One region of the Vibrio floridensis genome, then DNA from elsewhere that is predicted to be linked to it. Evidence: predicted binding sites of a transcription regulator. Region 1 holds the regulator's gene; each other region holds the start of a gene.
The links. The regulator CRP, encoded in region 1, controls carbon source genes, mostly activating them, when cyclic AMP is high. The targets are predictions, from matches to a motif close to TGTGANNNNNNTCACA.

Region 1 (7,633 bases):
CGTGGTTGCAGCGGTAAGCCCAATCGCCTCGCGCGCGCGTACCACTCCGGCGAAGTAGAGGATGCCAGACTGTTTCTTGCGCATTTGCACGACGCGTTTCCTCACACGGTCAAAGTCGCCGTGGGTATCTCCTTGGGAGGCAATATGCTGGCCAACTACTTGGCCAAGTATCAGGGAGACGAACGGCTGGATGCGGCGACCATCGTCTCTGCACCGCTTGATTTGTCCGCTTGTTCGCAACGTATTGAGCAAGGGTTTTCGCGCGTCTATCGTCGCTACTTACTCTCCTCGCTCAAACGCAATGCACTGCGTAAGCACCATTTGCTGGCTGGCGAACTCGATCTTTCCTATCAAGCCATTAAACGAGTAACACGACTGTACGATTTTGACGACTTGATCACTGCCCCGCTGCACGGCTTCCAAGATGCCGCCGATTACTATCAGCAGTGCTCTGGGCTCAACAAACTGCGCGATATTCGCATTCCAACCCAAATCATTCACGCGAAAGACGATCCCTTTATGACCGACGCAGTGATCCCTAAGTTTGTGCTCCCAGACAACATCGACTATCGACTGTTTGATCACGGTGGTCATGTCGGCTTTCTCAGCGGAACCGCCCTGCAACCGCGATTTTGGCTAGAAGAAGCGCTGCCCGCCTACTATGAAAGTATGGCGGTTTCTGGATAATAGCGCCCCTGTCGACCGAAAAATCCACTCACGAGCATAGAATAAAGAGGTATTTATGATCGTTCCATGGCAACAAATCAGCCCTGAGGCACTGAGCAATTTGATTCGCGAGTTTGTGCTGCGTGAAGGCACCGATTACGGTGAAAGTGAATACTCACTAGAAGAAAAAATCACTCAAGTACAGCAGCAGTTGGAATGCGGCGAAGCGGTGGTGGTTTTCTCTGAGTTACACGAAACCGTGGATATTCAGTTAAAACAAAAATTCTAGCTGCGCCACACTTTACCGAATCCTATCCCATGACAAGCAAAGTGAACGTGCTATAGTGGGACAAACGATTGCTCCGCGGGAGGCCGATTCCCGCCCAACAGGTAAGTTTGAATACGACAAGGTCTGTCATGTCAGCAAAACATCCCATTATTGCCGTGACTGGTTCGTCAGGAGCCGGCACCACCACCACTTCCGAAGCCTTCCGCAAAATGTTCAATATGATGAGCGTTAAGCCGGCATGGGTTGAAGGGGACAGTTTCCACCGTTTTACCCGTCCAGAGATGGACGTCGAAATTCGCAAGGCAAAGGAACAAGGTCGTCATATCAGCTATTTCGGCCCTCAAGCCAACGACTTTCCGGCTCTGGCGGAGTTTTTCCGCCAGTATGGGAAATCCGGCACGGGCGAAGTTCGCCGTTATCTGCACACCTTTGATGAAGCGGTACCCTATAACCAAATGCCCGGCACTTTTACCCCATGGCAAAAGCTGCCAGAAAATACCGATGTGCTGTTTTATGAAGGGCTGCACGGTGGCGTGGTGGATGGAGAAGTGAATGTCGCGCAACACGTCGATTTCTTGATAGGCATGGTGCCGATCGTCAACTTAGAGTGGATTCAAAAATACGTTCGTGACACGCGAGATCGCGGCCATTCACGCGAGGCCGTGATGGATTCAATCGTACGCTCAATGGACGACTATCTGAATTACATCACACCGCAATTTTCTCGTACGCACATCAACTTTCAGCGAGTCCCGACGGTCGATACCTCCAACCCGCTCAACGCTAAGGGCATTCCCAGCTTGGATGAAAGTTTTGTGGTGATTCGCCTAAGAGGGATCAAAAATGTCGACTTCCCGTATCTACTGGCGATGATTGATGGCTCGTTCATGTCGCGCCACAACACCATCGTGGTACCGGGAGGAAAAATGAGTTTCGCCATGGAGTTGATTGTTCAACCCATCCTACAGCAATTGATTGAAACGGGAAAAATTGGTTAGAAACTCGACAAAGAGAACGATTACTTTTCATACCGTGATCATGTGCACATTTTTGCGTAGAAAATCCGATACTCGGCACGATTAAAATCAAGAAATCGTTTTCGAAAAAGGATACTATTTCAAACCGAAACACAAGATAGCTTGCACCCTTAGTTAACAGCTCTTATTCTAGGAAGCCTATATTAAGGCTTCGCTAAAATATGGATAGCGGCAAGCGTACCCTGCAGAGGAAGTGAGATATTATGGTTCTAGGTAAACCTCAAACCGATCCAACACTAGAGTGGTTTCTTTCACACTGTCATATTCATAAGTACCCATCAAAAAGCACGCTGATCCATGCGGGCGAAAAAGCAGAAACACTTTACTACATTGTAAAAGGTTCTGTTGCGGTACTGATTAAGGATGAAGAAGGTAAAGAAATGATCCTTTCTTACCTAAATCAAGGTGACTTTATTGGTGAACTAGGCCTGTTCGAAGAAGGCCAAGAGCGTACCGCTTGGGTTCGCGCAAAATCTCCTTGTGAAGTAGCAGAAATCTCATTTAAGAAATTCCGTCAGCTCATTCAGGTTAACCCTGATATTCTGATGCGTCTGTCAGCTCAGATGGCAAGCCGTCTGCAAGTGACCAGCCAAAAAGTGGGTGACTTAGCATTCCTAGACGTAACTGGCCGTATTGCTCAGACTCTACTCAACCTTGCTAAACAACCTGATGCGATGACGCACCCAGATGGCATGCAGATCAAGATCACTCGTCAAGAAATCGGTCAAATCGTTGGCTGTTCTCGTGAGACAGTTGGTCGTATTCTGAAAATGCTAGAAGAGCAGAACCTAATTTCTGCACACGGCAAGACTATCGTTGTTTACGGTACTCGTTAATTTCCATTAACGATGAACAATTTCAAAAGCCACTCATGGCAACATGAGTGGCTTTTTTGTTTCACAGAGACAGGTATTGGAAGTCAAGAACGCTACGCTTCAGCAGCAAACTTCCTCCTTCGAGACTAAACCCTCTCAGATTCCGAGTATTAAAATCTCTCGCAGCAAAGCATTCTCGAACCTTCAGGGCGCAGCCCGTTCTCGATTCTGTTAACCATTGGTGCTTTCGAAAATCTTATCGGCAGACGCTTCCACAAACCCTGGGTAAAGCTCACCATTGTCCATCGGGTAACGCTTGGCGAATTCGTAGAAACCACCAGGTACGATCTCACTGCCCTCGCTAAAGTGCACCGCCACTTTGTCGGCCATGGTCGAGGATTGCTCGAGCAACACCTCAGGTGAGCCTTTGACTTCACCACCCACTTCGTTAATGACAAAACCTGCGTTGCGTAAGTGATCATTCACGCCTTTGACCGAGTCCAACGCCTTGAGCTGATTGACACTGACGGTAAAGTGATTGGCACCATAGCCATGAGCCGCCAGCCAAGACGCATATTCACTTTCTTTTGCTAGGGTTTGGTAATCAGCAAACGACAGATCCCATAAACGACCACCGTGTAAAAATGCGCTGTCCTCTAGACGTGAAGCGTCGACTTGCTCCACCAATTTTTCGACGATGGCTTGTAACTCCTCCGAGCATTCATCCACTTTTAGCGCGCTGATAAACACTTTAGGTTGGGTCGGGTCGGGATGCTCAAAGTGCTTGGCAATCAACTTTTTGCTCTTAAACAGGTAATCACCACACGCCACATAGCCTAGCTCTAGAAATGGCTTGGCTAGCGTCTCGATGCCCAGCGGAGCAACATTAAATGTGCGCAAAGCGATGTGGTCGTTGATCAATGGCTCATCTTCTTCTAGCAGTTGATGAACTTTTGCAGCGGAAGGACACAAACGTTGAATATAGTCATTCCATAGCGATTGAAAGAGAACAGCTGGCGTCATAACGCCTCCTTGTTGTTGTAGATTCACGTTGTCGGTTATAGCGTAAATGGAAAAATGGCGATGGCGGTTGCTGTCCAGAGTGCAACCGACATCGCCATCAACCTGTGACGGCGATGACCGAGGTGTAAAAAACCTCACTTATAGTTGGGCCACAGTGACTCAGGCTCGATCCCACTGCACCCTTGGGCGACTAACACGCCCTTATTATTATTTTACAGTTCGATGCCTGGGCTTAACGTTGCAGGGAGTAATGTCTCCTCCCCTTCCATCGAAGCCATTGGATAGGCACAGTAATCCGCGGCGTAGTACGCACTTGGGCGCAAGTTGCCCGACGCACCGGGGCCACCAAACGGTGCATCACCACTCGCGCCCGTTAGCTGACGGTTGCGATTGACGATGCCAGCACGAATATGGTCAACGAAATATTGCCACTCACCATCATCGGTTGACACCAAACCCGCCGATAAACCAAAGCGGGTATCATTAGCGAGCTCAACCGCTTGCTCTAGTGTTTGATAACGCACCACTTGCAGCAATGGGCCAAAGTATTCTTCGTCGGGCAACTCAGCAATGTTGGTGACATCGATAATACCCGGCGTGACAAATGCCGCCTCGCCCGCTTTGGCTTCAATCAAGCTCTCTCCACCAAGCGATTGCAGGTTAGCTTGCGCCGCCAAAATGAAGTTTGCAGCAGCCACCGAAATCTGTGGTCCCATGAAGGGAGCAGGTTCTGCAAATGGCTGATCAACACGTAACTTCTTGGTCGCTTCGACCAAGCGGGTGATCAGTGCATCGCCTTTCTCACCCAATGGGATGTAGAGACGACGTGCACAGGTACAACGCTGCCCGGCACTGATAAAAGCCGATTGGATAATGGTGTAGACGGTGGCATCAAGATCGCCATAGTGATCGGTGATCACCATAGGGTTGTTGCCGCCCATCTCAAGTGCCAGCATCTTGCCCGGCTGACCAGCAAACTGGCGATGCAATAAATGACCTGTGTTGGCACTTCCCGTAAACAGCAAACCATCGATGCCTTTCGATTCCGCCAAGGCAATGCCCGTTTCCTTGCCACCTTGTACCAGATTGATCACCCCTTGAGGCAGGCCAGCCGCTTGCCACAGCTTCATGGCAAGCTCGCCCGTCCACGGAGTTTGCTCAGAAGGTTTAAACACCACCGTGTTACCGGCTAGTAGCGCAGGCACAATGTGACCATTGGGTAAATGACCCGGGAAGTTATACGGGCCAAAGACCGCCATCACACCAAGCGGGCGGTGACGCAAAACAATCTGGTTGCCTGCGGCTTCTTTTTGCGACTCGCCGGTACGCTCATGGTACGCACGAATCGAAATCGCGATTTTACCCGCCATGGCCGCCGCTTCAGTGCGCGTTTCCCAAAGCGGCTTACCAGTTTCTTTGGCGATCACTTGGGCGATCTCTTCACTGTTCTCTTTCACTTGCTCAGCAAAGGCCAACACCACCGCCTCTCGTTCGGCAACGGACAATGTTTTCCAGCCAACAAACGCTTGACGCGCTGCTTTCACCGCCATCTCCACTTGTTCCGCCGTGGCTCCCTTGCCACGCCAAACAACCTGATTGTCATACGGGGAGAGAGAGATAAACTCTTCACCTAAACCTTCGACCCATTCACCTGCAATCCACTGTGTCATCATCTCTTCCTTTCTGTTTACTGCGGCAACATGCGTACGTAGTGACCATCTTCAACGTTCAACGCTTCGGCGACGGCTGGAGATAAAATCACGCTTGATGTTGCTGGGTCATACGCTGCTTTGGCGGCAGTCGCACGAAAATCCTCAAATGAAGTATTGGCAATTAAGAACGCTTTTGAGCTCGAATGTTCACTGATCCGCACTTTCGCACGTACGGAATGGCGCACCGATTCAATATTGCGCAAATCGCATTCCACCGTTGGACCACCATCGAAAATGTCGACATAACCGCGGTTGGTAAACCCTTCTCTTTCCAACAACTTCAACGCAGGTCTTGTGTTGTCATGCACTTGACCAATCACCGCTTGCGCCTCTGGGCTGAGCAGGTTGATGTAGATCGGCAGCTTTGGCATTAAATCGGCAATAAAACCTTTCTTACCGATACCCGTAAGGTAATCCGCCATGGTGAAATCGATTGAGAAAAAGTGCTCTTGCAACCACTGCCAAAATGGCGAATTGCCTTGCGCATCAGAAACACCGCGCATTTCGGCAAAAATGGTTTGAGAGAAACGGTGTGGATGCTCTGCCATCATCAGAAAACGGCACTTAGACATCAGGCGACCATTCAAGCCTTCACGAAACTTCTCGCGCAAAAATAGGGTACAAATTTCGCTACAACCGGTGTAGTTATTACCAAAGGTCAGCAGTTTCACCACATTGTTGACGCCTAATTTCGGCGATGAGTGAACAATCTTGCTGATGTGATACGAGTAAAACGGCACATCCCAGCCAATTGAGGCTTCGATACCTGTAGTTCCCGCAACCTCACCCGTTTCACTGTCAAAACCGACCATCAGATAGCCTTCGTCACCGGGTTCGGTCACATTGGCTTTGGCAAAACTGTATTCAGAATGTTTGATTCGATTGGTTAACAGCTCTTCGTTAACCGGTAGAGAAGTGAATCCATGCCCTGACTCAACAGCGCAGGTGTGCAAAGATTCATAGTCCGACATTGCAATAGGGCGAACAACTAGCATCAATACTCCCTCCAGATGCACATACCCAAACGAATTGACGTTGCAGGTAGGCGGTAAGTGAGTTCATCCCATCAGCATAGATAGACTATGTGATTAGGGGAACGAGCATAGCCAACGCGCCTGCAACTTCAAATAGTAAGGGGATAGAAGGCCCTAGGTTCTATGCGTTAGCTCCTAGGAAAGGCATCGAACATTCACCCGCTTCCATGGGTGAATGTTCGGCATAAGCAGCGCTTAGACTAGAGAAGCGATCGCTTTGTCTAGCTTCGCGAAACCTTCTTCGATTTCTTGTTTAGTAATGACCAGTGAAGGGGTAAAACGCACCACGTTTGCGCCCGCCACCAACACTAATAAACCTTCTTTGCCTGCAGCCACCAACACATCACGAGCACGGCCTTGCCATTGTTCATTCAGTGCGGCACCAAGCAATAATCCCTTACCACGGATTTCAGCGAAGATTTGGTACTTCTCATTCAGTTTAGCTAATCCTTCACGGAACCACTGTTCACGTTCTTTCACGCCTTGTAGCGTTTCAGGTTTAGACACTTCTGTGACCACAGCCTCTGCCACGGCACAAGCCAATGGGTTACCGCCATAGGTTGAACCATGCGTACCCACTTTTAGGTGTTCAGCCAGTTTCGCCGTGGTGAGCATAGCCCCGATCGGGAAACCTCCACCAAGCGATTTGGCCGTGCTGAGAATATCGGGCGTGACACCCAGACTTTGGTAAGCATAGAACTCGCCCGTACGGCCATTGCCCGTTTGCACTTCATCAAATACCAGCAGCGCATTGTGTTTGTCACACAGTTCACGCACGGCTTGAATGAATTCCGCTGTTGGTGGAATGATGCCGCCTTCGCCTTGTAACGGTTCCATCATGACCGCACAGGTACGGTCTGAAATGTGTGCTTGCAGTGCTTCAATATCGTTGTAAGGAAGGTGAGTAACGTCGCCCGGTTTCGGACCAAAACCATCCGAGTACGCCGCCTGACCACCCACCGTCACGGTGAAGAAAGTACGGCCGTGGAAACCCTGTTTGAACGCGATGATTTCTGATTTTTCTGGGCCATAAACGTCTGCAGCATAACGGCGCGCC
Region 2 (7,633 bases), on a different contig from region 1:
GAGTCAAGAATTTCTATGTATGCAGGCATCATCTCTTCAAACATGCGGATGCTGTCCAACACAGGTTTCGCGCCGACAATATCAACATACGACTCCAACATCACCAGGTCTAAGATTTGATTTTCCAACACACCTGCGGCGGATAAACTCTCCACAGTTACCTGTGTTTCTGACTCTGACATCGTTTTTTCGCCCACAAGTATCAATTTTTCAATGACATCTTGAATGGCGTGCACCGAAAGTGGTTTGCTAATCGCCTCGTCCATACCATTATCAAAGTATTCACGCTTGTCTTTCAATACGTTAGCGGTTAGTGCGACTAAAGGGGGCAACTTTTTGTAGTGCTTACGGTAGTAAGCTGCGACATCAAAACCCGTCATATCGGGAAGTTGAATGTCCAGTAGTACTAAATCGTAACGACTAGGGTCAAAAGAGCGAATTGCTTCGTCTCCCGTCATGGCAACCGTCACTTTGTGGCCAAGGCTTTCGAGCAAAGAACGGGCAACAGTGACATTCAGTGCAATATCTTCCACCATGAAAATGCTCAAATTTACTTGCGCTTTTGGCGTGTCGTTTTGCGAAGGCGCAGACTCTATCACAGGAACGTGAATGGAGATCGTGAAAGTGCTACCAAAACCTTCTTCACTACTTACGGTAATGTCACCATCCATCATGTTGATCAACTGCCTTGAAACCGCCAAACCAATCCCGGTTCCAACGGCATGAAGGTTGTCTTTACCGGATTTGACTTGGTAATACATGGCAAAAATCTTATCCAGTTCTGCTTCCGGAATCCCGATTCCGGTGTCCTCCACTTCAATAATGATGGTGGCAAAATCGTCTTCAACTTCTGCACTGACCGTCATCACTACGCCACCTTCTTTGGTAAACTTCATCGCATTGCTGATTAAGTTCCAAATCACTTGGCGTAAACGCGTACCGTCGACTTCAATTGCTTTTGGCAGTTCACTCAGACGCTCCAAGTCAAATCGCAATCCTTTCTGCTCCGCCATCAACGCTGAAATACTTTCAATTTCTGCGACAAAATCTTCGAAGTTAAGCGGCGCGGGCAATAGCTCGAGTTTGCGACGATCAAACTTGTCCATATCTATGATGTCATTGAAAATGTTACCTAAGGTGATCGCGCTGACATTGATGGTTTGCATGTACTTGCGCTGCTCATCGGTCAAACGCGTATCAAGCAACATACGGCTTAAACCAACAATGCCGTTAAGTGGTGTTCTCAGCTCGTGACTGATGGTTGAAATGAAAGTGGTTTTATCTCGGCTAGCTTTTTCGAGCGACTCTTCATGGCGTTTACGCTCCGTAATATCACGACCGAAACCCACCAACCCTAGATGACGACCATCTTTGCTATAAAATGGCACTTTTCGCAGCTCAAAGTAGTGTTTTCTTCCATCTGGATATTCCAGCCACTGCTCATAAGTTAACGCTCGATTATTAACAAACACCTGCTGATCGGTATCGACTATTTGCTGAGCAACTTCTTTACTGTAAACATCCCAAGGGCTTAAGCCGACCAATTGATGCTCTTTCTTGCCGGTCAACTCTTCCATTGCTCGGTTACAACCAGAAAACACCCCCTCGGCGTTACGGTAGTAAATCAAATCCGGAGAGGCATCAATAAACGAGCGCAATAACGCTGTACGCTCCGCCAGTTCCACTTGGGTCCTTTCCCGTTGAAACACCTCATTTTCCAAATCCTTCATCGCTTCTTCGCGGGCTTCTTCCGCACGAATACGCTCTTCAATTTCTTGATTTAACTGTTCGATGTTCTGCTGGAGCTGAAAATGTAACTCTTGGTCTCGAGATCTCATATCTTTGAGTTTGGATACTAACTTCGAAAGTCGCTGGCGAGATTCTTCCAATTGATCCACCACCACCGATAAGAAATACACTGCCCAAGGAGTGATCAATAGGCCAAAAAACACCGAGCGGACAATATCGATATCATCAACATTGCCTTGCAGAACAAGGGTGATACCAACTTGAACCACAACAGCCAAAGCGACCAGTGCTAAAGCGAGTAACATCGAAAAACGAACAATACCCAGCTTAACCAGCAAATCCACATAGTACTGGGCAAGATTTTTCATCGGTTTCATGTAATGCTCCAAAGGATGATAGGGTGGCCTGAGATGAGCTGAAATGAGGTAGGTTCAGGCGATAGACTTAGTGTAGCCTGTTTAGGCGGTAGGGGTAACCCGTTGAAATCACAACAAGCACAATAGTGAGGAGATCAATCGGGCTGTGATGTGATCTCAGTAGCGTAACGGCTTGACAAGTCACTCACTCGTAAAGATATCGGATGGACGCAAGTTCTATTTCGCCCGTCCGATTTGGCTTGATACAACGCACTGTCCGCTAGTGCAACGCCCATTTCAGGTAAATCTTCAGAAGAAGGAATGTAAGAAACAAGACCAATGCTAATGGTGACACATTCTGCAATTTTGGATCCGGTATGTGCAATCGCAATTTCTGCAATAAAAGTATGAATCTTTTCAGCGACTTTCAATGCGCCTTCCGAGGTGGTATTGGGAAGAAGAAAAGCGAACTCTTCGCCACCATAGCGAGCAACACAGTCAGATGAGCGACTGACCACTTTACTGAAGACTTGGGCCACTTTGAGCAAGGTTTCATCACCCGCTTGATGACCATATTTATCATTGAACTCTTTGAAGAAGTCGATATCGCACAGCATGATCGCTAACGGTAACTTTTCTCTTGCGTGGTGATACCACAAAGTGCTGAGTTGTTCGTCAAAACGACGGCGGTTAGACACCTGCGTTAAGCTGTCCATAAAGCTCAGTTTTTCCAGCTCTAGGTTGGCGGCTTCCAATTTCTGCTCGGCAAGATAACGCTCCGAAATATCACGCGCCATGATCAACACACCATTGGTGTTTGAGACTGGGTCGCGAAATGGAGATTTCACCACATCATACCAAGCGTACTCACCATTGCTGTCTAGCACTTTATCGATATATCGCAACGACCTCCCCTCATGCAAGACTTCACTATCACTGTTGGAAAAACGCTGATACATCTCTTGAGGCACAACATCTTGCAATCTCTTACCAATCAAGTCGGTGACCTCTGCAATACCGAGAGAACGAACGAAAGGCTTATTGCATGCCTGATACACTAAGTTTTCGTTGAAAATACCTATCGGATCAGGACTGGCTTCTAGAATGTTTTGTAAAATGGTATCCCGCTGAGCCAAGGCCACCTCAGTGTCTTTACGCCGCTCCATTTCATCACGTAATTTTTGCTGCATAGCATGCCAATCAGTCACATCATGGCTGATACTCAGTGTGCCGATGGTTTGCCCCGTCTTTGACATCAGTAAACTTTGGTTCACTTCCAGTAAACAACTGCGTCCGTGAGGATCCGTTGTCCAACGACGTTCGCTTTGCCGTCCTTTCATTAAGTGGCTTTCTGGTACGATGGCTTCATCACGGCGCCCTTGCCAAAACTGCTCAAACGCTCGATTGGTTGCCACCGTTCGACCATCGCTGTCTTTTAAACAAATAAGCTCGCTGAGTGAGTCTAGAGCGGCTTTCGCGACAGAGTAAGCATCAAGGCCAACCATATTTCTTGGTCGATGGGGAGCCAAATGCAATTGAAGCAACCACGAAGGATGACCACGGTAACGGATTTTTCGGCCACTCACTTCCAATTCTAAATGGTCGTGTTCCGAAGCCTGCCAAAGGAGTGCGACATGGCTAAACTGCCTGCCCGATAGAGATTGCAAAGCATGCGCTAAACTTCTGCCTGCAAATGCAGCAGGAAAGAGATAGGTACGATGAAGACGGCGAACGCCAAGTTGCTGAATGGCAGCTGAGTTTGCGAGTAAAATATCTTGACCATTAATGTCTACCACTATTACGGGGGACATCACATCCAAAATCAAACTATCAAGCTCTCGTTGATAGCGAAGATGCAGTAGCCGAACCACAACATATCCGAACACCGCCATTAAAATAATCGCGCCGTAATGCTCTGCGAGGTGTGCTATCCATGCAAACTGCTTGTCCATTCTCACTCTTAGATGAATTGTTTGTGCGGCGACTATACCAACTATTGAGGGTGAATTCCGCTTTTTAATTGCGGTTTAGTATAGACAAAAGAATGGCCAAGCGCACTGCCCTGTCCGCCATGCTGAGCAAGGTATTGACCGATTTCAGTCATGGCTAACCAGCGATTTTCACACCATAAAGGCGATAGCAATGTCGGACGACGAGCGGCTGAAGAGACTCGGTGAAAAATCACCTCTGGCGGTGTTCGGCGAATCATTTCGCAGGCAATCTCGACATATTGCTCCAATTTTGGTGCATCCAACTTACCCGCCCGCCAAGCTTTGGCCATGGTACTGCCTTCGACAATATGCAAACCGTGCAACTTGATGCCATCCGTACCAACCTCAATCACTTTTTCCAAGGTGGTAAAGTTATCGTCTTGAGACTCTTTTGGTAACCCAACGATCAAATGCGTACATACTTTGATACCCAACGCACGGGCTCGCTGGGTGATCTCTGCGTAGCACTCAAAATCGTGTCCACGATTGATCCGCTTTAAGGTGTCATTGCTGGCCGTTTGCAGCCCCAACTCCAACCAAATTTCATAACCTTGCTGCACGTAATCCGAGAGCAAGTCTAACACCGCATCTGGCACACAATCTGGGCGAGTCCCGACACAAAGACCGACAATATCCGCGGCTTTCAACGCCTCTTCATACATGTTTTTCAGCACCTGCACTTCCGCATAGGTACTGGTGTAAGCTTGAAAATAGGCTAAGTACTTCTTCGCGCGATGCACTTCTCCCGCTCGCTCAGTCAATTGCTCTCGAATACTTTTGATTTGAGCTTGCTCATCAGCGAACGATGCCACATTACAGAAAGTACAACCACCACGGCCGATCGTGCCATCACGATTTGGACAGCTAAACCCTCCATGAAGCGTCAATTTATGCACTTTTTCTCCATATCGGCGCTGAAGATCCTGACCAATCGTATTCACTAGCTCATGTAATTGCATTGAAAACCACCAATTGTAAACCGCAATCAATCTCACTACGGTTTATGTAAATTAATTACATACCTGCAAGAAAAAACACAAAATTTTAGTGAATTCAAACGAAGCTTTTCATGGCAAAAATCAATAAACATGCACAAATCAAAGTAAAACAAGCCAATGTTGCATACTTGTTAAACAAAAGGTGCATTTTTAAACAAGAATTTTGCCTAACCATGGTTACTTTTCGTTGCATTCCTTAGTCACAAAATTGTAGGATACTTACACATAACCGTCATTTTTGTGAGCTTTATTACAAAATCAAATGCGGAATATGTCTGCGATAAGCCACTCCAACCTATATAAATCACTAAAAAGTGATCAATAAAACAGGCTTATCACCAAGGATTGTTTTTCCCACAAAATTTTTCCTGTGGGATACGGAAAGGACTCAAAATCAACCCCCTCTGGTTGATTGCGATTCAAAACTATAAAGGACAAGGTGCTCAACCCGAGAATGCGATCTCATCGTATTGGTGTTGCTGCGCCTTCTAGAACTGGAAGGAAGTATCTATGGTAGATAGAGAGCAAAGTTCGCAAGGGCTTTATACTCCTGAGCTAGAGCATGATGCCTGTGGTATCGGTTTTGTCGCTCATCTCAAAAACCGCAAATCCCATCAGGTTGTGACCCAAGCTCTAGATATGCTAGCTCGCATGGAACACCGTGGTGGTCAAGGCTGCGATCCATGCAGTGGCGACGGTGCGGGTATTTTGCTGCAAAAGCCTCACGAATTTTTGTTAGAAGAAGCGGTCAAGCTTGGTATCAAGCTACCTTCTTTTGAGAAATACGGTGTCGGTGTCGTTTTGTTCCCGAAAGATGAATACAAACGCGAACAATGCCGTGACATCCTAGAACGCAATGCGAAACGCCTTGATTTGGATATCATTGGCTATCGTGTTCTGCCAACCGACAATTCGATGATTGGCGCCGATCCGCTAAGCACAGAGCCTCAATTTGAGCATGTGTTTATTTCTGGCGGCCCAGGTACCTCACCGGAAGAACTTGAGCGCAAGCTGTATGTGCTGCGTAACTACACCGTACGCGTTTGCCTTGAGAGCGTTTCGAATATCGGGGATGACTTCTACATCAACTCGATGTCTTACAAAACCTTGGTCTATAAAGGTCAGCTAACCACTGAGCAAGTGCCTCAGTATTTCCAAGACCTACAAAACCCGACCATGGTCACCGCACTGGCTCTTGTGCACTCTCGTTTCTCTACCAATACTTTCCCGAAATGGCGCTTGGCTCAGCCTTTCCGTTACATTGCGCACAACGGTGAAATCAACACGGTTCGCGGCAACCTTAACTGGATGAAAGCACGCGAAGCGATCTTAGAATCTAAGCTCTTCACACAAGCAGAGATCGACATGCTATTGCCGATCTGTCAGGAAGGTGCTTCTGACTCTGCCAACTTTGACATGGTGTTGGAACTGCTGGTGCTTTCAGGCCGCAGTCTGCCGCACGCGCTGATGATGATGATTCCTGAAGCGTGGCAAGAAAACAAAACCATGGATCCAAAACGCCGTGCCTTCTATCAATACCATGCCAACATCATGGAACCGTGGGATGGCCCTGCGTCTGTCTGCTTTACCGATGGTGTACAAGTCGGTGCAACACTAGACCGTAACGGTCTGCGCCCGTCACGATATACCGTGACAAAAGACAACATGCTAATCATGGCATCCGAATCTGGCGTCGTGGAAATCCCACCAGAAAACGTTGAATACCGTGGCCGTTTGCAGCCAGGACGTATCTTCGTCGCCGATCTCGAACAAGGCCGCATCATTTCCGATGAAGAAGTGAAAGATTCGATTGCCAACGCTCAGCCGTATGAGCAGTGGGTAACGGACAATCTGCTCAGCCTAAAATCGCTGCCAGATGCCGATAACGTACACAGCCAACCTTCTCCAGAGCGTCTACTGCATCGCCAGCAAGCGTTTGGCATCAGCGCAGAAGAAGTGAATGAGATCATTCTGCCGTTGGCACAAACCGGCTATGAACCACTTGGCTCGATGGGTGCGGACTGGCCAGTCGCGATTTTGTCACACCAATCGCAACATCTTTCAAACTACTTCAAGCAGCTGTTTGCTCAGGTGACTAACCCGCCGATCGACCCGATCCGTGAACGTATGGTGATGTCACTCAATACCTACATCGGTAAAGATCAGAACCTGCTGGCAGAATCGCCAGTTCATTGCCGCAAAGTAGAACTTGAGTCTCCAGTGATCTCAAACGCTGAGCTCGAAAAACTGCGTGCTATCGACAACGAACACTTGCAAGCAAAAACGTTAGATATCGTATTCCAAGCCAACGAAGACGCTGGCAAACTGGAACGCGCACTCAAACGTATTTGTCAGTACGCGGAAGATGCCGTGATCGACGGTTACTCCATCATTCTATTGACTGACCGTGCCGTAAACTCTAACCACGCAGCGATTCCAGCGATGTTAGCAGTGGGTGCGGTTCACCATCACCTGATTCGTAAAGGGCTACGCGCCAAATGTGGCATCGTAGTGGAAACGGGTGATGCGCGTGAAACAC
Region 3 (7,633 bases), on a different contig from region 1:
ATGTTTGACGGATGAAGCATGCCTGGAATTGAATGATTAGGTATAAATCAAAGTTAGGAACAAAAGTGTACTTTCCTATTGACCCTATAGGATCGTCTCAGTATTGTAGTGCCAGTTTGATATTAAGAGTTGCCGTATGATTGTTACGATTGACATGATTTGCCTGAAGCTAGGTGAGAAAGGGCTGGAAGTTCTGCTGATTAAGCGCACCAATCCTGAGAGACCACAGCATGGCATGTGGTCTATTCCGGGAGGGTTTGTGTTTGAACACGATTTATCCCAAGAGGGAGGACAACCCGCTGACGCTGATTTTGATTCTGCACGACGTCGTATCTGTCGGCAGAAAATTCATACCTATCCTCACTACATCAGTGAGCCGATGGTGGATGGTAACCCAAAACGCGATCCCCATGGTTGGAGCGTGACCATCGCCCACTATGCACTGCTTAATCAAACCAATATCGAACAAATTCAAAACTGTGGTTTGTGTGATCAGCAATTGGCTTGGTTCGCGCTTGAGTCGGTGCTGCAAGGGGAAGTGGCGCTGGCCTTTGACCATGCCGATTTAATTCGCCTCGCATGGACCAAGTTGCGTGCCGCGATCGAATACACATCGGTGGTCTTGTTTGCACTCGAAAAAGAGTTTCTCGTTTCTGACATCATTCACGCCTACGCCAAGTTTGGTGTGGATGTGAACCGCATGACGATCAAGCGACGTTTGATCGACACTGGTGTGATCGTGAGCGCGAATAAAATTGCCTCGACCAACAAAGGGAAGGGAGGCAAACCCGCTCAGGTCTATAGCTTAGCGGATAAACACGTAACCTATTTTCAAACTTGCTTGCGTTAAAGGGAGTTAAACATGGTAGATATCTTCAAAAATCGCACAGCGTCGTTAGACGTGGATCCGCAACAAGGGTTTAGTGAGTTATGCCCCAATGAACTTCCTGTCTCCGGTGCGTTAGAGATTGTTGAAGCGTTAAAGCAGAATCATACAAAAGCAAAGCTGAAGTTAGTGTCGCGCGATATGCATCCTCCGGGAGCCGCGTGGGAAGCTGAAACGCCTGCAAACATGTTAGAGCCGGTTGGCCTTCCGGAAGTGGATATTAAATGGAATCCACATTGTATTGTCGGTACGCAAGGTGTCGAATTGCTGCCGGGCTTACCTGCTATTCGAGAGTACGATTTCCAAATGAACAAAGGTATTGATCCCGATGCCCACCCATACGGGGCGTTTTATCATGACCAAGCCGATACACTATCGACAGGGGGAATTGAGTTCCTTCATGCCCACGGAATAGATACTGTGCTTGTGGGTGGATTGGCGTTGGACTTTTGCGTGAAAAAATCCATAGAACAGCTTGTCGCCGCAGGCTTTAAGGTGATTCTAAATTTGGCGTCAACTCGCGCAGTGTTTCCAGAAAACAACGCACAGGTGCTTAGTTACTTAACGGCGCTTGGCGTTATCTGTATCGATGATGTGAATCAAGTGCAACTGCACGAATGAAATACTGCTATTTTTGAAACAAATCGCTAGGGTGTTATCCTATTTATGTGCATGTTATTGCGGTTGCAACTTACTGATAAAAAGGAAGGTTTTGTCAGGGTGGTGAAAAAATATGCGATAGCTAACGAAAATATCAAATAGATAAAAATTTCGCAATTTTGCTTTGATTTGGTTTTTTAATCTTTATAAGTGTTTGCTTTATTACATTTTTTGTTGAATTGCTTCAAAAATTGACACTCTAGCGCTGCCTTTTTGAATTCAATGCGCGATTTAGATCAAATAAAAAGTTGGCGTAAATCAGAAGCTTGGCATACACTTTCCGTTGTAAGCCCGATATGTTGTTGATTGGTAGGGCAAATTGCTTTGGCGCTACCCATTGTGTAGCAAGGTATAACTTAGCTTTGAGGAAAGTTTTATGGCGCTCACAAAAGCCGATTTGGCAGAGAACCTGTTTGAAAAACTAGGATTTAGTAAACGGGACGCCAAGGACACGGTTGAAGTGTTTTTTGAAGAAATTCGCAAGGCACTAGAAAATGGCGAGCAGGTAAAGCTATCAGGTTTTGGTAACTTTGATCTACGAGATAAGAACGAGAGACCTGGTCGTAACCCTAAAACCGGTGAAGACATTCCAATTACTGCACGACGCGTTGTCACTTTCAGACCAGGCCAGAAGCTAAAAGCTCGTGTCGAAAATCTGAAATAGTAATGGAACTATGAATACAGAAAGACCACGCATTGCGTGGTCTTCGTTTTTCAGCGGTATCTAACTTATTTGCTTATTTGCTTATTTGCTTATTTGCTTAAGCGCTTAAGCCGCTTCCAAGTGTGTGGTTAAATAAGGTTGCCACGCTTGTTGGTAAAGATCTTTTGAGTGGCTTCTTAGTCGTTTAATGGTCGCCAACTCGACATCATTCAGTGAACGCGTTTCACTTGCTGCTTGTCTCTCCATCATTTGAATTTGCTGATATAAATCGTGTTCAGGGCCACTTTTAACATCTGCAATCGCTTTCAAGTGCAATTGGACTTCTGCAACTAAGTTGGTCTTTGGTAGTTGTACCAGCAGGTTGAGGTCACGATACCCAGACTCACCTGGGCTCTTAAAGCGGTTTTTCACTTTGACGATGTGTGTTTCTCGCTCTAAAGCCTCGTAGGCACTAACAAGGCTTGCTACGTCATCGGCTACAATGGTTGCTCTAGCGAGGTCAGTAATGCGTTCTGGTTGATTATTAAGTTCCAAAGCAATTTTCTGTTTCGCGCGTTGTTGTGATTTCACGCCTGCAAAATAGGGCTGAGTATCCGTCAACAGTGCGGTGCTCTTTACGATGGTTTCGAGCTCAAATTGCGCTTGGTGCGCTTTACTATAAAGCACGTCAAAATCAGTGTAGGGTTGAAGTGGTTGCGTATCAGTGGATTGAATGCCGTATAAACCACTCAAGCTGTGTTTAAACAGTTTTGAGCACACTTCATTTTGGCTTGTTTCGCGCTGTTTTTCTTGGTTCGATGGCGCGGTGGGAATGGCTGCAAACGCAGGTGCACGGCTTAGTACCAAAAGCATCAATGCGGTAGTACGAAGAAATAAGCTCATTCACTCTCCTTAACTTGCGTTGTTTTAGTAAACGGGGAGTCAAAAGGTCTAAAACACAGTCAAGTTACTTAAGTTATGGGGGCGCACTGTCAGGAAACAATCAAGATAAGTGTATATGTTTCTCTTATGTGCGCAGTGTCACACACTGCATAATCCCCAGATTTCAGTCATACACTCTACATTCCTAGGATTAACTTAATATGAACGAAAACCATTTTTCACTGTTTTCAATGTGAATTATTGGTTAGGCTATGGCGCAGGTCAGTTCAAAAGAAAGATACAGATAACGATGAGAGATGCAGAATTTTGGCACAACAAATGGGCCAGCAACCAAATTGGCTTCCATTTGGAGGACGTTAATCCATTATTGACCCGTTTTTGGTCTGCGTTGGTACCGAAGCGAGAAGAAACGGTTTTGGTTCCACTTTGTGGTAAAACAGAAGATCTTGCGTGGTTGGCAACGAAGCATGATCACGTTGAAGGGGCTGAACTCAGTTTGATTGCCGTGCGATCGTTTTTTGCAGAGCACTTCTACACTCCGACGGTGACTCCGATTTCCGGTCAACATGAGCTCTATCAGTTTGATGAGTTGTCTATTTACGCGGGGGATTTTTTCACCGCTCCGCTCAGTAAAGCAGATTTGATATACGACCGTGCAGCTCTGATTGCGTTGCCTGAAGAGATGCGAGTGGAGTATGTACAACGCATTCGTGGTCTATTAAATCCTGGTGGGCGTATTTTACTGGTGAGTTTAGATTACCCTCAGCAAGAAATGTCCGGCCCTCCGTTTTCGGTCACTCAAAAAGAGATAGAACACTTATTTGCGGGCATGCGTGTGACTCGTTTACACCAAGACATTGCGGATGAACATCATCCCAAAATTGCAAAACAAGGCTTAAGCCGCTTTAGCGAAGAAGTCTACGTTATTGAAAACGATAAATAACAAAGGGTAGCGTGAGCTACCCTTTTTAATCGGCTGAATCGAAAAACGATGTTCAGTAAATGACTTTGATTTTCTTAGCACTTTCTATTGCTGCATCCACCGCTTTCTCAGTGCTAGAACGACGTGTCAACACAACACCTAAACGACGACGGCCATTAATATCGGGTTTGCCAAACAGACGCAACTGGGTTTGCGGTTGTTCAAGTGCGTCAGACATACCGTCAAAGCGAAGGTTCTCTGATTGACCATTGCCCAAAATCACCGCTGAAGCGGAAGGGCCGTATTGAACAATCTTGTTCACTGGCATGCCAGTAAATGCACGCACGTGGAGAGCAAATTCAGACATTTCTTGTGAAATCAGTGTTACTAGCCCGGTATCGTGTGGGCGAGGGGAGACTTCATTGAAGATCACCTTGTCACCTTTTACGAAAAGTTCTACACCGAAAATACCGTAGCCACCTAACGCATTGACGACCTGTTCTGCTGTGTATTCGGCAGCTTTGATGGCATTTTCAGACATCTGCTGTGGTTGCCAAGATTCACGATAATCCCCATCTTCTTGGCGATGGCCAATAGGAGCACAGAAATGCACGCCATCAACTGCGCGAACGGTGAGTAGAGTGATCTCGTAATCGAAGTTGATGAAGCCTTCGACAATCACTCGTCCAGCGCCAGTGCGACCGCCTTCTTGAGCGTATTGCCATGCTTTCTCTATATCGGCTGGAGATTTAATGACGCTTTGCCCTTTGCCAGAAGAGCTCATCACGGGTTTCACAACGCAAGGAATTGACACGGCTTCAACGGCTTCGACAAATTGCTGATAGTTGTCTGCAAAGCGGTATGGTGAGGTAGTGAGGCCAAGCTCTTCTGCCGCTAGACGACGGATCCCTTCACGGTTCATTGTAAGTTTGGTTGCTTTTGCACTAGGCACCACGTTTAAGCCTTGTTCCTCGAGCTCTACCAACTTGTCCGTTGCGATAGCCTCAATCTCTGGAACTACAAACGCAGGTTGTTCTGCGGCGATAACTTTTTCTAGCTCGCTTGCATCTAACATGTCGAAAACATAACTGCGGTGTGCTACTTGCATCGCGGGTGCATCAGGGTAGCGATCACAGGCAATCACTTCCAGCCCAAGACGTTGGCATTCGATCGCCACCTCTTTACCGAGTTCACCAGAGCCCAAAAGTAATACGCGTGTGGCGCTTTCGCGAGTCGCGGTACCGAACATAGTGCTTCCTTTAAAAAGTAATCAGAGAGAATAAAATTGCCGCCGATCATACTCAATTTAACCTGCAAAGCAAACGTTTGCTTTGTGATTTTAAAGAAAGCCCTACGTAAAGTAGGGCTGACGACATATCACTATAAGCTGAGATAACTCACTGGAATATCGGGGTTTAAAGCTTCCAGTGTTGACTGGGTACATGCTAAGTGACTAATTTTGCCTTTATGGCTTTCAACAAGCGCCGCAGACTGAATATTTTCAAATCTCTCACCCGCGAGAAGCAATTGAATTAATGCCACTTGCAGTGGTGGAAGGCTTGGGTTGAAAGCCGCATTTTCAGCGTATGCACCCAGATAAACGCGTCCACTTTCAGTTTGCAATGCCACACCGCTCAAGTTGTGCGTATAAGGTGCATGACTACAGTTCATTGCTTCAACCGCACGTTGCATTAAGGCATCATCATCTTCAGTGGTGAAGCCATGATGGACTTGGCTCATTAATGCAGATTCGATGCCCAAATCTGATGGGCCAAATGAATCTGGCAGATAGTCGTGTAGTTTCTTTTCTTCGCGCTCTGGCAATTGAATCTTAAGCTCTTTGGCACCAGATAACTCATTCATGAACTGACGGCAGTGACCACAAGGGCTGAAATTAATGGTGATGTCTGAAAGACCTTGCTCGCCTTTCATCCATGCATGGCTGATAGCCGATTGTTCAGCATGAACCGTTTGTCCAAGTTGGACCCCATCAAACTCCATGTTAGCGCCAAAATAAAGAGCACCTGATAGGCCACGAACGATCGCACCAACATAAAACTCAGAGATGGGCGCGTAAGAATAGGCGGCAGCAAAAGGAAGTAGCGCCACGCGCAATTGGTTGTCAGTCATCCCTGTTTGCTTGAGTAACTCATCAAACTGAGCTGTTGAAAGGGATGCATCAAAATCAGCAGCCAAAATGATAGGCGCTAAGTGGCGTGAAAGTGATTCTGGTGCGCTTGCCAGCGCGTTCTCAAAGCGACTCTTCATAGTGAATCCTTGTAATTGCATGGAAGGTTATTCTATGCAAGAACGAAAACTATTCAGTGATCTGCGTCACCATAACCAATGTAACGGATGTTTGTATTTCATAATTAGAGTGATGTCACAAATGTATTCGATTGCACAATGTCCCCCAAAAGATAGCCGATAGCAATCAACTAGGCGAATCGTTAGCCAATCAAATATATAAACCTAGAAAATGACGATCGTAAATGTTGGCTTTGGATCGTTGTAATAGACAAAAAAATACCCTCAGGAAACTGAGGGTAAGAAGGAAACATTTCGTTATTTGTTCAGTCCGTGATCGTGTTTTAGTCGCCACGAAAAGAGTATTTTTTAGAGGATGGCTTGACGTTCTCTCATCTGTTGCTCACCGATGTTGAACAGTCTTACATCAATTTTTGCAATGTCATTGCATTCTTGGCATGAATGATGGCTTTTTCCATCTAAATAATCATGGCGTGTTAGCATTCTTGGTTTTTTGCACCAGTCGCAGGTGCCTTCAATGGTAAACATCTCTATTCTCCCCACCTAGCTATTATTGCAGGTGTCATTTTTGCCTGTGTATTATGCCATAACTTTTCTATGGATGTTAAATGTCTGTAAACGAAAAATGAGAAGGAGATCGATTGCTATCCTATATAAAACGGGTGATTCAGCTTTTGATGGAACTGTCACTAGTCTTTGCTTTACCTACTTGTAACATTTTGTAATAAGACTTTTAGCGCGCCATTCAAACGCTTCATTTCTTCTTCACTACCTTGAGCGTCGGGATGATAAAGTTTAGATAGCTGGCGAAAGCGTATTTTGATCGACTTTTCATCAGGGATATTGCTTGGCAGATAGCCAAACATGGCGCAGGCGAGAGCGAGTTTGTGATTTTTGTTTTGTGATTGGATTTTTTTGTACTCATTAAAAACTTTCTCAAGCTGTCTTTTTAGTTGCTTATTATTGAACTGTTGGTTTTTTAGCTCTTTTTCTAGCATTAAATGTTGTTCAATTTGCTGAGTTAAACGACGCTTGCGCACTGCCCGTGCGATGGTGACTAAAGCGATAATGGTCAGTAAGATCACAAGCACCCACCAATCTTTATAGATAGGGAAGAGCAGAGAACTCTCCTCCTGATGCAGCTCTGTCGTGAAAGAGGGGTCGCTTGGTTCAGCCAATGCACTATCCAACTGTGAAATCGCGGAAACTTGTTTGGCTCGAAGTTGATTGAACTTCAGTTCTAAGATGCGATTGTATTCGGCGTCAGCTTTTTCATTCTGTTTCGCGGTTAAGCCAAACCAAAGCTGAGCTAAGTCGAGATGGCTAAATTGCTGACCTTCTTTCTCAAACA
Region 4 (7,633 bases), on a different contig from region 1:
CCATCCACCAGATGTGCCAGACAAAAGCAAAACCAAACACCAGCGAAAAGGCACTGATGACCACACCAGCCCAAGTGTTCTTCGGCATGTGGATCTTCTTGTAACGCTCTGGCTTTTGGTAAGCCAAACCGTGCTCTTTGCGGTATTGATGCTCGTCGCGGTCATGGATAGTCGGCAGTGTCGCGAAGTTATAGAACGCTGGTGGTGAAGAGGTTGCCCACTCCAGCGTACGGCCATTCCATGGGTCACCTGTGGTGTCCATGTTCTCTTTGCGGTCACGGATACTCACGAAGATCTGCCAAGCTTGCGCCGCCACACCCAAGGCGATAATCCCGACACCCACAGCGGCAATCCAAAGCAAAGGAGCCCATTCAGGGTTATCAACGGTGGCGAGACGACGTGTCATACCGTTGAAGCCAAGTACGTAAACGGGCATGAAGGCAACGAAGAAACCCACGGTCCAAAGAACGCAAGAGATCTTGCCCCACTTCTCGTTCAGCTTGAAGCCAGTGGCTTTCGGGAACCAATACGTGAAGCCTGCGAAATAGCCGAACAAGGCACCACCGATGATCACATTGTGGAAGTGCGCGATAACGAACAAACTGTTGTGCAACACAAAGTTTGCCGCGGGTACCGCCAACATAACGCCCGTCATACCACCGATGGTAAAGGTGATCAGGAAAGCACAGGTCCACCACATGCTGGCGGTGAACTCAACACGGCCGCGGTACATGGTAAAGAGCCAGTTAAATATCTTCACCCCAGTGGGTATCGAGATGATCATGGTGGCGATGCCAAAGAAAGCATTCACACTGGCCCCGGCCCCCATGGTAAAGAAGTGGTGTAGCCATACGATGAACGAAAGCACCATGATGGTCGCTGTTGCCCAAACGAACGATGTGTAACCAAACAGACGCTTACGCGAGAAGGTTGCAACGACCTCTGAGAAGATGCCAAAGGCAGGAAGTATCAAGATGTAGACTTCTGGGTGGCCCCAAGCCCAAATCAAGTTCACGTACATCATGACGTTGCCGCCCATGTCGCTCGTGAAGAAATGAGTGCCGATATAACGATCCAGCGTGAGCAGCGTCAGGGTGACGGTCAAAATAGGGAAAGCAACCACAATCAGCGCGTTTGAACACAACGCTGTCCAAGTGAATGCAGGCATTTGCATCAGCGTCATCCCCGGCGCTCGCATACGCAGAATGGTGACGACGAAGTTGACACCCGTCAGTAGCGTACCGATACCGGAGATCTGCAGTGCCCAGAGCCAGTAGTCAACCCCGACCCAAGGGCTATATTGCATCCCAGATAATGGCGGATAGGCGAGCCACCCCGTTGCCGCGAATTCACCGACAAACAGCGAGATGTTGATCAGCAGCGCGCCAACCACAAACAGCCAAAAACTCAACGAGTTGAGGAACGGGAAAGCAACGTCACGCGCGCCGATTTGCAGTGGCACAATCACGTTCATCAAACCGACCACAAATGGCATCGCGACAAAGAAGATCATAATCACGCCGTGGGCGGTAAAGATCTGGTCGTAGTGCTCCGGCGGCAAATAGCCAGCCCCCAGCGTATCCAACGCTTGCTGGGATCGCATCAGCACGGCATCGGAGAAGCCACGGAACATCATCACCAGAGCGACGATGATGTACATGATACCGATCTTCTTGTGGTCAACCGAAGTAAACCACTCGTTCCACAGGTAGGCCCATTTCTTCTTGTAGGTAATAAAACCCATCAGAGCCAGACCACCGAGTGTTGCGGCGATCATCACCGGCAAAATGACCGGATCGTAGTAGGGAATCACATCCCAATTTAATTTACCGAAAATTGGATCCGGCTCGGCATGCACATCGCCTTTATAAGCCATTTTGGACTCCTGAATGTTTCTCAATAATGTCTTTGAATTGCAACGGATCGACCGTCGAGTAGTAGGTCACTGGATGCGGTGCGCGGATTTGATCTTTCTCGTTCTCTACCAAGATTTGGTAGCTCGCATCGTTCAGAACTTGCTCGGAACTTCTTACTTGCTCGATCCATTGCTCGAACTCTGCATCGTCAACCACGTGCGCTTTGAAGTGCATGTTTGAGAAGCCGAAACCGCTGTAGTTTGCCGACAAACCACGGTAAACACCTTCTTCAGATGCAAGCAGATTCAAACGGTTCTCCATGCCAGCCATCGCGTAGATTTGGCTACCCAATTGAGGAATGAAGAAAGAGTTCATGGTGGTATCTGAGGTCACAAGGAACTCGATGGGTCGGTCAACCGGAAAGGCCAGCTCATTGACTGTGGCGACTTGTTGTTCGGGATAGATGAACAACCATTTCCAGTTCATTGCCACCACTTGAACGGTCAGCGGTTCCTTATCGGATTTCAGTTCTTGCCTAGGGTCTAGGGAGAATGAGGTGAGATAAGTGACATAACCGAGTGCCAAGATGATGAGGCAAGGAACGGCCCAAACGATGATTTCAATCTTCGTTGAGTGTTCCCAATTTGGCTTATACTCTGCGTTGGTGTTCGATTTTCGGTACTTATAGGGAAAGTAGACCGACATAAAAAGAACTGGCACGATGATAATGGCCATCAGCAGTACGGAAATGATGATCAAATCCTTTTGTGCTTCTCCAATTGGCCCTTTAGGATCGAATAACACCATATTGGTGCTAAACACTAAACCAATCATGCTCAGGACCGCGACGGTAAGCACTATCAATGTAACCTTGACGTTACATCCTATTTTCATTGTTCCTCCCAAGAAACCGTAGACTCTTACATAAATCCAAAGACAAAGTTAAAAAGTAAGTTGAATGTTTTTTGAACGGATATTACGTAGGAATTGTTGTTAAAATTTTGCAAATTAACAATTTATCAACCCAATTGTTACGCATTATTTGTTTTTGTAACATTGTGTTTTGTAATGAAATAATAAAATTATTTCCTCGTTGTTTTGGATGTGAATTTAAAATGCTATGGATTAAATACGCAAGTATTTATCTGGGAAAATGACATTTAATTATTTTTTCTTTGTTTCTAAATTTTACATTGAATTTTATTTCTAGACATTTGTCGATATAAGTGTTTGTTTTGTTTGTTTAAATTATTATGGATGGCTATTATTTAAATTGTATTGTCCACTTTGATAAAGTGGTTATTAATATATCCATTATTAATCTGTGGATATTTGTTGTTTAATTTTAATACTTTTGTCATTTTATTTTTGTGGGTATTTTTGGTGAGAGATAATATCCACAATTTTGAGGGTGTTTTATTTGTTGTTTAATGATTTGTGACTTTTGTATATTTGCTTTCGGAGTGGATATAAAACTACTGGAATATAGTTAGTATGGTAAATGAGCAAATATTGAGGTGTTTTGGGAAACTATTGTGGGATTAACGTCTTGGTATATGAATTTTTTGGTTACGATATATCCCTCCTACTTGAAGCTGCAGCGGTGTTGGCTACGGTCGTTCACCCCAATCACATAGTCTGTCTATGTTCATGGGGATGACCTCACTTGCCGCCTACCTGCAACTCCAAGTAGTTTGGGTATAGTGTGTTGAGGTTTTTAGAGCTGACGGGGCTCTCGCTAGTGATCAAGGTCGAGGTTTTGCATGGGTATTGACGCAGAGAGCGTTAAAAGCAGCCTCCATTGACTGCTTCTAACGCGCTCTGATACGACCGATCACCTTATGCGTTTCTAAGGTCCACCTAAAAAGTCGTTATTCGAACACGGGTAGGATCCGCATGCAGTTGGTCGAGCCCTCCACATCCATGATGTCGCCTTGAGTAATGATGACGAGATCACCAAAATCGAGCAGGTTTTTCTTTCTTAATGTGCTCAGTGCTGCCACTGCCACATCAAAGCCGGTTTCCACTTTAGTATCAAAATGAACAGGGGTGACACCTCGATAGAGAGCACAACGGTTCAGAGTGCGTTCATTGGGCGAGAGCGCAAAAATCGGCAGTGTTGAGTTGAGTCTTGACGTCATTAACGCTGTTCGGCCCGATTCAGTCAGCGTGACCATGGCCTTGACGCCTTGCATATGGTTGGCGGCGTAAATGGTCGACATCGCAATGGTTTCTTCTGCCGTGACAAAGGATTTGTCAATGCGGTAGTTCTGGCTGCCAGGCTCCCACATTTTTTCCGCCCCCATACACACTTCCGCCATCGAACGAACCGTCTCAACCGGGTATTTCCCAGCCGCCGTTTCTCCAGAAAGCATCACAGCGTCAGTGCCATCCAGTACTGCGTTGGCAACGTCCATGACTTCCGCTCGAGTCGGCATTGGGTTTTCAATCATCGACTCCATCATTTGCGTGGCCGTGATCACCACGCGATTGAGCTCTTTTGCCCGCTTGATGAGTTTTTTCTGCACACCAATTAACTCAGGATCGCCAATTTCCACCCCGAGATCACCACGCGCCACCATGATGACATCAGACGCCATAATGATGTCGTCGATGTTCTCGTCATTGCGCACGGTTTCGGCGCGTTCGACTTTAGCCACCAGCTTGGCTTCGAGTCCTGCGTCTCGTGCCAGTCTGCGCGCATAATCCATGTCCGCGCCATTGCGCGGGAAGGAGATGGCGAGGTAGTCAACTTTGATTTCTGCCGCAAGCAAAATGTCGTTCTTGTCTTTTTCAGTCAGTGCATCGGCAGAAAGGCCACCGCCTTTTTTATTGATCCCTTTATTGTTAGATAAAGGGCCACCCACAATCACGCGGGTGTTGACTTTATTGCCATCAACAGTCAGGACTTGCAATTGCACGCGGCCGTCGTCCAGCAACAAAATATCTTCCGGGCCTACGTCTTGCGGTAAGGCCTTGTAATCCAAACCAACGGAGTGTTGATTACCTTCTCCTTTAGGTAAGTCGCTATCAAGGGTAAAGAGGTCTCCAACAGAGAGAAAGATCTTACCTTCTTTGAAAGTCGAAACACGAATTTTGGGACCTTGTAAATCACCAAGGAGTGCCACTTGGCGTCCCAGCTTGGCGGCAATTGCGCGTACTTTTTCTGCTCGTTTCTTATGGTCTTCCGGGGTGCCATGAGAGAAATTCATTCTTACTACATTGGCGCCCACACGAATGATCTCTTCCAACACATTATCTTTGTCAGTCGAAGGGCCTAAAGTAGTGACAATTTTTGTTCTTCTGAGTGAGTGACTCATCGCTTCTCCTGCAATAAACGGGTTATGAATTGTTATACAGAAAAGCGTGGTTGCTTTGCTGTTGACTTTCCACAAAAAATAGAAATTTTTTCTAAAAAATTAAGTTTCTGCGGGCGGGATTCATAACGGATTAAATGACGGATATTTGATTCGATACACAAACATTCATGTTTATACGTGATTCGGGTCACGGGGATTTATCAATTCACTTCACAATTACTTCGCAAAGTAAAAAAATTATCTGGTTATAAAATGTTGGAGTGCAAGATGTACATGGCTCAACCGGGCCATATTGATCATATCAAACAGGTCAATGCTGGTCGTGTATATAAACTTATTGACCTTAAAGGTCCTATCTCTCGAATCGATTTGTCCAAAGAAAGTGAATTGGCACCGGCGAGTATTACCAAAATTACTCGTGAGCTCATTGAGGCACATTTGATTCATGAGACTACGGTCCAAGAAGCGATCAGTCGGGGCAGACCTGCGGTTGGCTTGCAGGTGAATAATGCCGGTTGGCAATTTCTTTCGATGCGTCTTGGTCGCGGTTATCTCACCATCGCACTCCACGAACTGGGTGGTGAGGTTTTGATTGACACCAAGATCGATATCCATGAACGAGATCAAGACGATGTTTTGGCTCGCCTGCTCCACGAAATTGAAGAATTTTTTCAAACTTATTCAGATCAGCTCGACCGTGTTACCAGTATCGCCATCACTTTACCTGGGTTGGTGAATTCGGAGCAGGGCATTGTATTGCAAATGCCGCACTATAATGTGGAGAATTTGGCGCTCGGCCCTGAGATTTACAAAGCGACTGGTTTGCCTGTTTTCGTTGCCAACGATACGCGCGCGTGGGCGCTGGCGGAAAAGTTGTTTGGTCACTCTCAAGAAAATGAAAACTCGGTGCTGATTTCTATCCACCACGGTTTGGGGGCTGGCATTATTCTTGATGGGCGAGTGCTACAAGGTCGCCATGGCAACATCGGCGAGTTGGGGCACATTCAAATCGATCCTCAAGGTAAGCGATGCCATTGCGGAAACCTCGGTTGTTTAGAAACGGTGGCGAGCTCAAAGGCGATCCGTGAAGAGGTGATGGAGCGCATCGAAGCTGGCGAAGCGTCAATTCTCGCAGAACTTGAAGACGTGACCATCGAAAGCATTTGTGAAGCCGCGGCGAATGGCGATCCTTTAGCGGTGGATGTGATTGAAAAACTCGGTCGTTATCTCGGTTCTGCCATTGCGATTGTGATCAACCTGTTTAACCCTGAGAAGGTGTTGATCGGTGGCGTGATTAACCAAGCGAAAGAGGTATTATACCCAGCTATTCGTCAGTGCATCCAAGAGCAGAGCTTACCGGTTTACCATCAAGATTTGGAAGTCGTGGAGTCTCGCTTCTATAAACAGGCCACCATGCCAGGTGCGGCGCTGATTAAGCAAGCCCTCTATGACGGCTTACTGTTGATGAAAGTGGTGGAAGGTTAATCACAACAGAATGAAAACCTGGCGATGTGCCAGGTTTTTTGATTTTAGCGCATTGAAATCAGTGACCTGTCTATCTCAATTCATGTCCATCAATTGATCTCTGTTTTTCATTCATGTAGTTTTGCCCCCAGTTATGTTTTTTAGGCTATTTTTAATAGAGCTTTAACCCATTAGGATGTTGTATGTCTGGAGTTTTAAATACTGTAGACCAGCGAACCAATTTGGTTGGTGAAAACCGTCTGGAACTTTTGCTGTTTAGTTTAAATAGCCGTCAGTTATTTGCGATCAATGTGTTCAAAGTGAGAGAGGTACTCAAAGTGCCGCCTCTGACAAAGTTACCAGGCGCACATGCAAACATCCGAGGCGTGGCTTCCTTACGTGGTGAGCCAGTGCCGGTGATTGATTTACGTCGTTCGATAGGCTTTCCAGCTTCTCGTCTAGAAAACCAAGAAGAGAACCTGATTATCACCGAGTATAACCGCACGATTCAGGGCTTTTTGGTTGGCCAAGTGCGTAATATTATCAATACTGCTTGGACGGAAATTCAGCCGCCACCGAAAACCTCAGGTCGCAGTAATTATTTAACCGCGATTACCCACGTGAAAGAGGGCAAAGAAACGAAGATCGTTGAGATCATCGATGTAGAAAAAGTACTGGCTGAAATCATCAACTATGATGTGACGATTTCTGACGGTATTTTAGACACGAAACTCTCGGATGAGATGGTGGGGCGCAAAGTGTTGGTGGTGGATGATTCTTCAACTGCTCGCAACCAAATCCGCGATACATTATCGCAATTGGGCTTGCATATCATTGAATGTCGTGATGGTTTGGAAGCGTTGAATCTTCTTAAATCTTGGTGTGATGAAGGTAAGGATCTCAATAAAGAGCTCTTGTTGATGATTACAGATGCGGAAATGCCAGAAATGGATGGCTATAAGTTGACGCATGAAATAAGAAATGATCCACGCA

Region 2: a site for CRP is predicted at 5,334-5,349, ahead of gltB (glutamate synthase large subunit). Genes of this name have one in related genera too.
Region 3: a site for CRP is predicted at 6,387-6,402, ahead of cdd (cytidine deaminase). Genes of this name have one in related genera too.
Region 4: a site for CRP is predicted at 5,353-5,368, ahead of mlc (sugar metabolism global transcriptional regulator Mlc). Genes of this name have one in related genera too.

What each region holds. Positions count from the first base shown of each region.
Region 1 is NZ_JAKGCY010000012.1:99,949-107,581, reverse strand. Features, by position in the region: gene LZU85_RS16430 (hydrolase) at 1-687, shown strand, start outside; gene LZU85_RS16425 (YheU family protein) at 743-955, shown strand; gene LZU85_RS16420 (phosphoribulokinase) at 1,084-1,953, shown strand; gene crp (cAMP-activated global transcriptional regulator CRP) at 2,196-2,828, shown strand; gene LZU85_RS16410 (DUF1338 domain-containing protein) at 3,039-3,830, opposite strand; gene astD (succinylglutamate-semialdehyde dehydrogenase) at 4,043-5,500, opposite strand; gene astA (arginine N-succinyltransferase) at 5,518-6,537, opposite strand; gene LZU85_RS16395 (aspartate aminotransferase family protein) at 6,772-7,633, opposite strand, start outside.
Region 2 is NZ_JAKGCY010000008.1:62,227-69,859, forward strand. Features, by position in the region: gene arcB (aerobic respiration two-component sensor histidine kinase ArcB) at 1-2,126, opposite strand, end outside; gene LZU85_RS13365 (diguanylate cyclase domain-containing protein) at 2,261-4,057, opposite strand; gene mnmL (tRNA modification radical SAM protein MnmL/YtqA) at 4,099-5,055, opposite strand; gene gltB (glutamate synthase large subunit) at 5,605-7,633, shown strand, end outside.
Region 3 is NZ_JAKGCY010000004.1:26,756-34,388, reverse strand. Features, by position in the region: gene LZU85_RS08430 (NUDIX hydrolase) at 137-850, shown strand; gene LZU85_RS08425 (cysteine hydrolase family protein) at 863-1,507, shown strand; gene ihfA (integration host factor subunit alpha) at 1,923-2,210, shown strand; gene LZU85_RS08415 (nucleotidyltransferase family protein) at 2,316-3,092, opposite strand; gene LZU85_RS08410 (thiopurine S-methyltransferase) at 3,382-4,035, shown strand; gene purT (formate-dependent phosphoribosylglycinamide formyltransferase) at 4,088-5,263, opposite strand; gene cdd (cytidine deaminase) at 5,395-6,282, opposite strand; gene LZU85_RS08395 (hypothetical protein) at 6,631-6,810, opposite strand; gene LZU85_RS08390 (J domain-containing protein) at 6,984-7,633, opposite strand, start outside.
Region 4 is NZ_JAKGCY010000002.1:216,236-223,868, forward strand. Features, by position in the region: gene cyoB (cytochrome o ubiquinol oxidase subunit I) at 1-1,837, opposite strand, end outside; gene cyoA (ubiquinol oxidase subunit II) at 1,866-2,750, opposite strand; gene pyk (pyruvate kinase) at 3,728-5,176, opposite strand; gene mlc (sugar metabolism global transcriptional regulator Mlc) at 5,444-6,661, shown strand; gene LZU85_RS05340 (chemotaxis protein CheV) at 6,844-7,633, shown strand, end outside.